One region of the Brevibacillus sp. AG genome, then DNA from elsewhere that is predicted to be linked to it. Evidence: riboswitches for the same ligand, from Rfam matches in the RefSeq annotation. Region 1 holds a riboswitch; the other holds the start of a gene.
The links. Region 1 has a riboswitch for lysine ahead of dapD (2,3,4,5-tetrahydropyridine-2,6-dicarboxylate N-acetyltransferase). Riboswitches for the same ligand answer to the same signal wherever they lie in the genome.

Region 1 (6,012 bases):
TAAGAAGTAAAAAAGAATTCGTCTGTCACGCCACGTCAGAAGAGTTGCAGGACTACATCAAGTCCATCTTGCGCAACCAATGTCAGTGGAGGCGAGGAGAATCTGAGTGAGCAGCCAGGGAGGTTGTTGGGGTTGAGTGAGTCTAGGGAGTCATTGGTTACGGCATTACGTGAAGTGGAGGATTGGGAGAGGGACCAGAACGACTTGTGGTTCTGGGAAAAGCTTGGCAGACTTCCGTTTGTTCTGTTGGATCGGATTACGCCTGCATTCGTTCAAGAGAAGCTGGGAAAAGCCGTAGATGAAATGGCAGCCTTTCTTGAGACAGGTGGAACTTATTTGGTGCAGGATGAACCGATTTACAAGCGGTTTGGCAAACGGTTAGAGGGACAGGGGGCGTCTGTTGTTGACAAAGAAGAGATTGCCGCTGTACCGCTTACGATCATGAATGATGTCGCAATGGAGCTAAAGGATTCACGTGCGAATTTTGCCACGGTACAAGGTGCCACGACTGGCTTCGGAGGGATTTTTACCCTCGCGATCGATATCCCTTTATTGATGGGGACATCCCTTAAAGTATTACAAGAGATGGCTCTTGCCTATGGCTATCGACCTGAAGAGAAAAGAGAGCGGCTGTTTGTCGTCAAATGCTTGCAGTTTGCTTCATCAGACATTGTAGGGAAAAAAGCGATACTCGCTGAGCTCTCCCGCTTTGATGATCCAAATGCGCAGAGAGAGGTTATGGCGCAATTGCAGGGATGGCGTGAAGTCGTGGTAACGTACACAGAAAACTTTGGGTGGAAAAAATTGTTTCAAATGGTGCCGATTGCAGGTATTTTGTTCGGGGCGTATTTGAACCGTTCAACCGTACAGGATGTCGCCGAAGCGGGGATGATGCTGTACCGCAAACGGCGTATCCTGGAGCGGCTGCGAGAGGGCGAAAAGAGCGAGGAAATTACTGAGCCCACTCCTCAGCAGTAAGAGCGTAGAGGAGATGGTCCTCCCATACACCGTTAATTTGCAAATAGCGTAACGAAAGCCCTTCCTGGCGAAAACGGTTTTTTTCCAAGACGCGAATGGAAGCTTGATTGCGAGGCATAACAGCAGCTTGTACTCTGTGCAGCCCAGCATCCGTTAAAGCAAAGCGGAGGGCGAGATTTACTGCTGATGTCGTATAACCTTTGCCATTGCACGCCTGATCCATAAAGTAGCCAATCGTCGCATTTTGCCATGCGCCACGTGCGACATTCGACAACGCTACACGTCCAATCATCTTTCCGGATTCTCGGGAGAATACGCCGAAAGCATAGGCAGTACCACGTTCAAAATCAATCTGCGCTTGTGAAATTTGTTCTTGCTGTCCTGTGAGTGTCAGAAATGAAGCGGGGCGGATTGGTTCAAATGGTTGGAGAAAGTCATGATTACGCAGCCGAAGCTCTAGGAGCTCGGCTGCGTCTTGTTGTTGGAGAGGCCGTAAGAGAATCTCGTCCGTATGTAGTGACATGAGATCAATCCTCCTTAAAAAGTTGGATTGATAGTATAGCATGTGCCAGAGTATTTGGGAAACATCAATTAGCCGAGCAATTCAGCAAATGACACCCCAAATGCTTTGCACGTTTCCACTTCTTTTGCAGTAGGAGAAAGCTCGATTTTCAAACCTTCCAAAGGAGTTTCCGCACCACGCTCGCTCGCCTTTTTCAGCAAAATATCAACAGCTGCACCGACATGCTCGTAAGCGGAGTCGCAAGAGCCAAAAGCAACAACCTTTTTCCCGCTGAGGTCAATATTGTCCATTTCCTCATAAAAATCCAGGCATTCGTCTGGCAGTTCACCGTCGCCCCATGTGTAGGCACCAAGCAAGATTCCGTCGTAAGCTTCGAGTTCTTTTGCGTTCGCATCCATCACTTCTTTTATCTCCAGCTCAGCACCAGTTGAACGAATACCTTCTGCAATTGCTTCAGCAATTTCCTGAGTATTCCCTGTCATGCTCGCGTATACCATCAAAATGCTCATAAAACGTAAAACCTCCAATTCAGATAATGAGTATCATTCTCATCAATAAAAATAATGAAAATGAGAATCGTTGTCAATAACTTTTTTCTTATTGCCACGTTTCATTGATTTTGGTAGAGTTAAATAAAATTATAATAATGTACTCTAAATAGAGGTGCGCCGAAGAAGAGTAAGTCTTTTCGCAATCTGCCAGGGGGCAGGAGAAGGAAGAAAGGCTAAAGCGCCGAAGCTTATGCTATGCCCCTACGTAGCACAGGCTGGGGTGTCTCATGAAAAATGATCATCCTGTCACAAGGGACCTAAAGTCTTTTTGTGGAGCGCTATTTATGATTTGCTTCTGTAGTAGTAAGAGCAATGAGATAGCGAATGCACTCATTGCTTTTTTTGATTTACTATGCTGTTATTTTGAGGAGGATGTAACCATGAACATGATGGATGCCAACGAAATTATCGCGTTTATTCAAAAAAGCGAAAAGAAAACACCAGTGAAGGTATATGTGAAAGGGAACCTGGAGGGAATCGACTTTGGTGCGAGCTCCAAAGCTTTCATTACTGGTCCTACTGGTGTTGTTTTTGGTGAGTGGAAAGAGATTGAGCCAGTGCTCGCTGCTAACGCAGACAAAATTGAAGATTATGTGGTAGAAAGCGACCGCCGCAACTCCGCCATTCCATTGCTGGATACAAAAGGAATTCAAGCACGTATTGAACCAGGCGCAATTATCCGTGACCAAGTGACAATCGGTAACAATGCGGTCATCATGATGGGTGCTTCCATTAACATCGGCGCAGTTATCGGTGAAGGTACGATGATCGACATGAATGTTGTTGTAGGTGGACGTGGAACCATCGGGAAAAACTGCCACATCGGCGCTGGATCGGTTATCGCAGGCGTTATCGAGCCACCATCTGCACAGCCAGTTGTTGTCGAGGACGATGTTGTCATCGGAGCAAATGCTGTCATTCTGGAAGGTGTTCGCGTAGGAAAAGGTGCTGTCGTTGCAGCGGGTGCTGTCGTGATTGAAGATGTACCCCCATACGTAGTAGTTGCGGGAACGCCTGCACGTGTGATCAAGCAAATCGATGAAAAAACTCGTTCCAAGACAGAGATCAAGCAGGAGCTACGTCAGCTGTAAGGGAGAGAGTGCACATGGACTGGCGTTCGCTCGATGAACAATATATCGTCTCCTCTTACAAAAGACTTCCGATTGCCATAGAAAAAGGCGAAGGAAATTACTTGTACGATACGAATGGAAAGAGCTACCTCGACTTGTTTACCGGACTCGCGGTAAACGTTTTGGGGCATTCTCATCCGCGCATTGTACAGGCTCTGCGTGAGCAGGGAGAGCGCTTCTTGCATATTTCCAATGTATTTTTAAATAAGCCAGCTATTCGTTTGGCCGAGCGTTTGGTTGCGAACAGCATTAGTGGAAAAGTGTTTTTCACCAACTCTGGTGCAGAGGCTACAGAGTCTGCGATCAAGCTGATTCACAAATGGACGAAGAACGAGGGAGCAGGTCGTGAAGGCATCGTTGTCTTACGCAACAGTTTTCACGGGCGAACACTCGGAGCAGTGCGTCTGACGAGGCAGGCTCACGTCTATCAAGACTTTCCTCAGCCGGCTTTTCCTGTTTATGAACTGGATGTGGAAGACACGGAAGGATTGCGAGCGATTTGCCAGGAAGCAAGACCCGCTGCGGTCCTCATGGAGCCAGTCTTGGGTTCTGGCGGTGTCGTGCCGTTAACGGAAGCGTTCTTGCGAGAGGTAGCTGCGATCTGTGAACATGAAGGCATGCTCTTTGTCATGGACGAGATCCAGACAGGAATGGGCAGAACAGGAAAGCTGTTTGCTTATGAGCATGCAGGCGTAACGCCAGACCTGATCCTTTTTGCCAAAGGCATAGGGGGAGGGCTTCCCCTCGGCGGTGTCATCGCTGGCCCAAGGCTGATGAACCAGTTCAAACCGGGGGATCACGGAACGACTTTTGCACCATCGCCACTGTCTGCTGCCCTAGGGAATGTCGTGTTGGACGAATTGCTTGATCCAGCCTTCAGCGCTCACGTAGAAGAAGTGATTGCGTACCTGTGGTCGGGCTTGGAAGCGCTGCGAACGCGTCTTCCAGATCAGCTGCAATCCCTTCGCGGAAAAGGCTTAATGGTTGGAATTCCGCTCTCTTCCACCCCGGAAGAGGTAAGCCACTTGCAGCAAGCATTGCTTGACGAAGGAATTCTCGTTGACGTGACGCAGAAAACGATTGTTCGTCTGCTTCCGCCACTGACGTTGACAAAAGCCGATGTGGACCGTTTCCTTGCTGTGTTTGAGGAGCAATTAACAGCAAGAACAGGTACGAAAAAGGAGGCGTAGACCATGACGACTTCCTTGTTTTCACAAATTCGCCGAGACTTGCACCAAATACCGGAGCCAGGCTTCGCTGAAGTGAAGACGCAACAATACTTGCTCGATTATTTGAAAAAGCTGCCCCAGGAGCGAATCGAGATCAAAACGTGGCGGACAGGCATTTTGGTCAAGCTGGCAGGAACAAAGCCAAAACGATTAATTGCCTGGCGTACGGATATGGATGGCCTGCCGATCGTAGAGGAAACGTCCTATCCGTTTCGCTCGCTTCATGAAGGATTCATGCATGCATGCGGTCATGACATGCATATGGCAATTGCTCTTGGCCTCCTGACGCATTTTACCGAGCATCCGATGGCAGATGATTTGCTGTTCCTCTTCCAGCCGGCAGAAGAAGGTCCTGGCGGTGCGGAGCCGATGATGGAAAGTGAAGAGTTTGCGGGGTGGCGACCGGACTGCATTTTTGCCCTGCATATCGCGCCAGAATATCCGGTCGGTCATATTGCGACGAAGCCAGGAATTTTGTTTGCCAACACTTCTGAGTTGTACATTGATTTGGTTGGCAAAGGGGGGCATGCAGCCTTCCCGCACAAGGCGAATGACATGGTGGTTGCAGGAAGCCATCTTGTGACACAGCTTCAATCGATTATTTCGCGCAATATGGATCCATTGGATTCGGCTGTCGTAACGATTGGCAAGCTGGAGAGCGGGACGAAGCAGAACATCATCGCAGAGAAGTCCAGGCTAGAAGGGACCATCCGAACCTTTTCGATGGAATCGATGGCAATCGTCAAGAGCCGCATTGAATCTCTCGTAAAGGGAGTGGAAATAGGCTTCGATTGCCAGGCAACAATTGACTATGGGGTTGGCTACTGCCAGGTTTACAACGAGGAGCAGTTAACGACAGACTTCATGCAATGGGTACAGGAACAATGTGAAGAAGTAACTCTTATCACCTGCAAGGAAGCCATGACCGGAGAAGACTTCGGTTACTTTTTGAAAGAAATTCCCGGCTTTTTGTTCTGGCTGGGTGTGCAAACGCCGTACGGCTTGCATCATTCTAAAATTGAGCCGAACGAAGACGCGATCGAAGTTGCCATTCGACTGGTCTCCCGGTATTTTACATGGCTTTCGCAACAGGAGTAGCAGGTGTCAGGAACAAAAAAGAGTGGCTGGATAGCCGCTCTTTTTTCTGTGTCATTCCCAGCCGTATTTTCGTCAAGAGTAAGAAGTAGTTACTAACATCTCTGTGCATAAGTCTTTCTTCCTAAGGTTTTTGTGCTTGTGGATAATGTGGATATTGTTGAAAAAACTTATCAGGGCAGCACAACTATTTCCTTTTCCAAACGTATAAACTAGAGAGAAGAAATTTCGGAAAAACAAGCGCTGCCGCGCACACATACAGGAGGATTATTGACATGAAAAAAGCATGGTTATCGGCCTTGTTGGCGTTGACTGTAGCAGCAGGGGTAGGGAGCACTACTGCGCTGGGAGAGGGTGCAATGCGCGTATTTTTCGGTGCGGAAACCGTAGCGAGTGAAATGCCAGCATCCAAGGCCGAATCGATAGAATCAATAGTGAACAAGCTCGGTGGTTTCGCCGATTACGATCAGCAATCTGGCAAATTGCAAGTGATTAAGCCAAACGTA
Region 2 (6,012 bases), on a different contig from region 1:
AGCGACATGATGTCGGCTTTTTTGATTTCTGCTTTTTCTCTCAATGTGATGGATGTTTCGTACTTTGTAATATCTAAGTCAAGCCGAAGCACCTCCAGATCAACGCTGTTCTTTATTGCCTGTTCGACTGCGAAATCTAGCGACAAAGGGGAAACATCCGTCTGTTCAGCAGTGGCCACGAGTGGTGCGGCCAGAGCCATATGGGCGCCACCTGTGAGGAGAGAAGTGACTAATGTTGTGCTGTAAATGTGTTTGAAGAGCCTGGATTTCATGGGGCAACCTCCTGATCATATATACAAGAATATGATAACGATTCTCATTATCAAATCCATGAAAAGTATATATTTCCAATAGAGTTTCGTCAATAAGAAAATGTTCTTTCACCATGTTCTTGGTCAGAAATCCAAAAGAATCCCCTTCAGAAAAACAGGCAAAGTGAGCATCTGCTTGTTTCCCCAAAGGGGATTTGTTCATCGTGACGGGGAAAGAACTATTCTTTGTCCCTGTTTTCTTTTTTTGCCGCAGCCGTCTTTCCAGTTTGCTCCGATGTCCCTTCCTTTGCTGTAAGGGAATAACCATGCATATTGCTTCCGTTATAACCCATGTCCGGTTTTTCCTTTGAGCTGCGATCAGTCATTTGTTTCCCCCTTATTTTGTCCAGTGGGTGTAGAGTCTTGCTGCACATACGGATTGTCGACGTCATTTGGTTCCTTGTCTAGATTGGTACGGATTGCGATTATGGGGCTAGTAGGAGGTTGAGCGATCAGTCTGTCATCCAGTTGTTTGAAATCAGGCAGGTCGTTTTCGCGATTGTCATACATGTTCGTCCCCTCCTTTACGGGTTAGTATGTCCATCAACTACACCAAAAAAAGAGCCCCAGTCCCAGGGAAGTTCGGGAGGAGGCTGTGACCATCATCTTTGTGTAGTTAACTTGTTTTCTTGGTCAAGATCTTCATAAAAGAGGCAAGATTCGTTTGAAGCAATGGTGTGAAGGTAGAAAAGGAAGCATTTTCAGCGAGCGTATTCATTTGACGAACAAATTCAGTGGCGTCCTTTGTATTTACAATCTCAAAGCGGTTAGTGATTTTCGTATTTTTTAAATCGGAAAGAAGCGTAGCTTGTTCGTTCCGGTATTGAGAGATCCAGTCTGGTCGATGTTGTAGCTTTTTGACGAATTGAATCAGCATGCTTACTTTCTCTGTTTGATTGGTAGCCGCATGCATTTTTTTGTAGGCTTCCGGGTCATACCGCTCCATCAGCTTGGACGGGTTAACATAGTCGCTCGGCGCCCCATGTGGTTTTTGCGGAAGCTCTAAGTAGCTGACACTGCCGGTTGCAGGGTCAACCTTTCGTGTTTTGGCAACGCCAGCGAGCAAATGGAGGGTATCCAAAAATTCAGCAGCATTTTCATCAGCCATGTATTGGTCTGCCAAATATTTGCCTTGGGTTAGACCGACTTCTACCAAAGCAGCTCTTTCTTCATCGGTGTAGGTGGATGGGGAGTTGAAAAAGTTTTGCTCCAGGATGTGGTCAAAGGCTTTGCGAGCCTCGGGTGGTTTATCTGCAAAAATTTTATCCAAACGCTCATTAATCTCTGTGTTAAAGAAAAATTGGACACTATGATGCTCGATGACACCAGCAGGGAGCTCGCGTGCCTTGTGAGAACGAAGGTCTACTGTATCGTGCTCGGGCAATCCTAGACGAGTTCCTGTCACCATTTTGGGTGCAAGTTGGTTAGTTGAAAGCTGGGGGGTTAGGTAGCGGGTATTCGATTGGATGTGCATGTTCTACTCTCCTCACATGGATTCATGTTCAGTCGTGATGGTAGGAGATCTGGTTACCTTATATCAGATGACTGGTATGAGTTGTGAGAACGGAAGGAAACGGATCTCAATGGCTTCTTGTCTATACTATCGGCAATTTTTGGGCAGTTTTTAATATGCCGGCAAACATGAAAAAGGACTCCCGTTTAGATAACGGAAGTCCGTACTTATTTCTTCGATTATTTCGTGTGCTCATCCATGCTGAAGTCTACTTGTTCAAGAGGGACGAGCTCGGTCTTTTTGGTAATTTTATAAGCGAGCCAAACGATTAAGAAGAGTGGCAGGCCAATGTAAGAGACCAGGACGCCATACCAGTCAACCGTTCCACCCATGAATGCAGAGTAGTTTTGCCCAATAATAACGATACAGCAAATGATGAAGGCAAAAATCGGTCCAAACGGGAACCACTTTGCCCGATAAGGCAATTCGCTTAAGTCACGACCCTGAGCGATAAACGCTTTACGGAAACGGTAGTGACTAATGGCAATTCCCAGCCAAGCGATGAAGCCTGACATACCGGAAGCATTCAGAAGCCAGACGTACACTTCGCCTTCCCCAAACAGAGAGGACAGAAAAGCAAGGGCGCCGATGAGCGCAGTCAAGATCAAGGCATTGATCGGTACGCCGTTACTTGTTACTTTTGCGAACCATTTTGGTGCGTTTCCTTCTTTCGCCAAGTTCCACAGCATGCGTGTAGAGGCGTACATGCCAGAGTTTCCAGCAGACAATACAGACGTAAGAATAACGGCATTCATGACGGATGCTGCAAAAGCAAATCCGGCATTTTCAAAAACAATCGTAAACGGACTGATCGCAATATCCGTAATGTCGCCACTGATCAGATTTGGATTATCGTATGGAACCAACAACCCGATGATCATAATAGCGAGGATGTAGAAGAGCAGGATGCGCCAAAAAATTTGACGGATGGCCTTCGGAATGTTGCGGGCAGGGTCTTCGCTCTCCCCAGCTGCGACACCAACCAGCTCTGTCCCTTGGAAAGAGAATCCGGCAATCATAAAGACACCGAGCAGGGCCATGAAGCCGCCATTGAATGGCGCGTCGCCTTTGGTGAAATTTTGGAGGCCGACTGCTTGGCCGCCCATAATGCCAAAAATCATCAACACACCAACAATAATAAAGACGATTACCGTTACTACTTTAATCAAGGCGAACCAATATTCAGATTCTCCATAGGCTTTCACAGACAGGAGATTCAAGGCAAACAGCAATCCGAGGAACAAAGCGCTCCACAATATCGCTGGGGTATCCGGGAACCAATATTTCATAATGAGTGCGGAAGCTGACAGCTCGACGGCAATGGTAATGGCCCAGTTGTACCAGTAGTTCCAGCCGAGAGCAAAGCCGAGAGATGGATCGACGAACCGTGTGGCATACGTCGAAAACGAACCAGAAACAGGCATGAAGGCCGCCATTTCCCCCAAGCTGGTCATTAAAAAGTAAACCATGATACTAATGGCGAGATAGGCAACTAAAGCTCCACCAGGTCCGGCGGAATGAATCGAGCCTCCGCTCGCGAGAAACAATCCCGTCCCAATCGAGCCGCCGATGGCGATCATCGTCAGGTGTCGGGCTTTTAAACCACGTTGCAATTGATTTTGTGACATAAGCTACTTGCACGACCTTTCTTGATTTTTGAGAAGGAAGGTCGGAAACGAAAAAACCGCCATAGCCAAAAAAATGGCATAGGGCGGTATCATCCAATCCCCACCAAGCCTTCACTGAAGATAGCTCACCACGCTTGCTTGGCATGCAAACGTGACAGTTCTGCCCCTTTCGAGTACAGCCCCAACCCAATCGCACAGAGACGCGATATGAGCTTCGGCGGATTTTCCTTACCTGGAGTCATTGATTTTCTCTGAATCTCGTACAGGATGATATAAAAGCCGCGACCTCTATCCTCACCGTGAAAGATGAGGATAACATGTATGAAATTATGTGATTTATCAACTATAAAGGATTGTTTATGATTAATCAATGTGAAATTTTGTTATTCAAATGAGCGTCTGGCAGGCCAAGAGCCTTGTAACTTGCGAATTTGGACAATTTGTCCCGTATGAAACGCATCATGCAGGACCAGACTCATCACGGTTTGGTAAATGGGCGTATAAGTAGCCGTCTGGTTTAAATCCTCATCCGTCAGCAAGGAAAGCTTTTCATGAATGTGGCGATGGACGCTTTCCATGCGCAAGAGGGTAGCTTGCCAAGCGTCTTCGTCATCCGGACCGCCGGACGGGATGAAGGTATCATCGTTCGTCTCAGCCGAGCCAGGAAATTCAGTGCCCAATAGACGATGCAACAGGCGTTCTTTGTAATAAAGAAGGTGGCTGATGTTTTCCCAGATCGTGTTGGCTGCTTCTCCTACAGGGCGCCAGCTGGCCTCGGCTGCTGATACTCCGGAAAGCGCTTCTTTTAAGGGTGGATACCAGTCTTCCTTGTCATACGTACATTCCCATCCATGCAAAAGCAAATCCTTCCGATTCATACGCTTCCTCCTCGTCTGTGAAACAGATTGATGAAACGCTATAATAGCAGTAAGAAATGAAAGTGTAACCAGTTAACTTAATTACGATAGTTACAAAAAGATATTACCATATTCTGTATAGTCATACAAGAGAGAAAAATGTAGGGTTTCGTCAGGAGAGATAATAACATGGACTGGTTTTGTATCGATTTTTTAAATAGTGATTGGCGGGATTGGCGTGGTTCTGGTCGTGCGGAAAATCGTTTGGAGAACCAGGAATGGCTGTCATCCTTTTTACAAACATACAAGCTAACCGCTCCGCTTCCGATAAATGAGGAGTGTGCCGCTTCCCTTTTGCGGCTGCGCGAACGTTTGAGATGTATGCTGGAAGCTGTTGTCCGTGGAGACCGAATCCAAGAGGACGACCTTGCGGAATTGAACAGAGTTTTGGCTCAGGCCCCTTTTCATATACAGGTGTTGTATGTAGAGGAGGAGGGCGTCTACGGGCAAAAGCAATCCAGCTCAACAGAGGGCTGGCCCCTCGTCATGGCACAAATTGCGGCTTCTTTCGCGGAGCTGCTTGCCCCGCAGCATCTGGAGCGAATCAAAATATGTGACAACGAGGATTGCCGCTGGGTGTTTTATGATGAAAGCCGCAATCGGGTGCGCCGCTGGTGTGATGACAAAATGTGCGGAAACCTGATGAAGGTGCGCCGTTTTCGGGAGCGACAGAAGGAAAAAGGCTGATGGAGCCATTACCAACACCGTCGGGATTTTGTCTCTGACGGTTTTTTTCTAGGTTTGAGACATAATATATAGAACTATACATGGGAACGGAAACGAGGTGGGTAGGATGAGTCAAGCACGCAAAAAATGGTTTCAGGCACTCGTATTGGTGACACTTGGAGCGATTTGTCTGGCGATATGGTATTTGCAACCCTATCAACCCGATCAGGCAGCATTAACGGCCATGCAAGGTGGTGAAGGGATTACGGTCATGGATACGAATGACTGGATTATTTTCCAAGGCGGGGAGTCACGCGAGCCGGGACTCATCTTATATCCAGGAGCACTGGTCAAACCGGAGAGTTATGCACCGATTGCCCGTGCTTTGGCAGGCTACGGCTACCATGTTTTTCTCGCACGAATGCCGCTGAATTTGGCTGTAAGTGATATGACGAGAGCCACACAAGTATTAAAGGCGTACCCGAATAAAACGTTTGTCATCGGAGGACATTCGCTCGGTGGTACTATGGCAGCTCAATTCGCAGCAAACCATCCGGACCGAATCAGTGGAGTATTTTTGCTGGGAGCGTATCCGAATAGTCAGGGGAACTTGAAGAAGGTGAATTTGCCTGTGCTGTCTTTACTCGGATCTCGCGACGGTGTGATCCATATAGAAAAGTTTGAGGAGAGCAAGCAATACTTGCCGGAGCGTACCGTGTACATGTCCATAGAAGGGGGGAACCACTCCCAGTTCGGAAGCTATGGATCTCAGGAAGGCGACCAGCCCGCTGCCATTACTCCGCAGGAGCAGTGGCAGCAAACGGTGGCAGCGATCAAGGATTGGCTGCTTAATGAGGTTACGATGATGAACGTGGAATAATACCGGATACAACACCTGTAATGCGAATGTTTTCCGAGGGGAGTAGCATGGGGGTGTCTTGCTCGCGTGTGGTTGTAAACAGACATTCCAATGGATT

Region 2: linked by a shared signal. The riboswitch ahead of POF51_RS20980 (amino acid permease) and the one ahead of dapD (2,3,4,5-tetrahydropyridine-2,6-dicarboxylate N-acetyltransferase) in region 1 are both predicted to bind lysine.

The regions. Positions count from the first base shown of each region.
Region 1 covers NZ_JAQMYO010000002.1:237,960-243,971, forward strand. Annotated here, with positions in the region: gene POF51_RS06085 (hypothetical protein) at 1-110, shown strand, start outside; gene POF51_RS06090 (EcsC family protein) at 124-978, shown strand; gene POF51_RS06095 (GNAT family N-acetyltransferase) at 953-1,501, opposite strand; gene POF51_RS06100 (flavodoxin) at 1,570-2,010, opposite strand; lysine riboswitch at 2,152-2,341, shown strand; gene dapD (2,3,4,5-tetrahydropyridine-2,6-dicarboxylate N-acetyltransferase) at 2,433-3,143, shown strand; gene POF51_RS06110 (aspartate aminotransferase family protein) at 3,158-4,372, shown strand; gene POF51_RS06115 (N-acetyldiaminopimelate deacetylase) at 4,376-5,509, shown strand; gene POF51_RS06120 (hypothetical protein) at 5,484-5,618, opposite strand; gene POF51_RS06125 (hypothetical protein) at 5,782-6,012, shown strand, end outside.
Region 2 covers NZ_JAQMYO010000007.1:455,882-461,893, reverse strand. Annotated here, with positions in the region: gene POF51_RS21000 (TolC family protein) at 1-272, opposite strand, end outside; gene POF51_RS20995 (hypothetical protein) at 491-637, opposite strand; gene POF51_RS20990 (hypothetical protein) at 630-821, opposite strand; gene POF51_RS20985 (hypothetical protein) at 928-1,785, opposite strand; gene POF51_RS20980 (amino acid permease) at 2,004-3,452, opposite strand; lysine riboswitch at 3,566-3,751, opposite strand; gene POF51_RS20975 (DinB family protein) at 3,836-4,330, opposite strand; gene POF51_RS20970 (CGNR zinc finger domain-containing protein) at 4,499-5,056, shown strand; gene POF51_RS20965 (alpha/beta fold hydrolase) at 5,163-5,915, shown strand; gene POF51_RS20960 (hypothetical protein) at 5,893-6,012, opposite strand, start outside.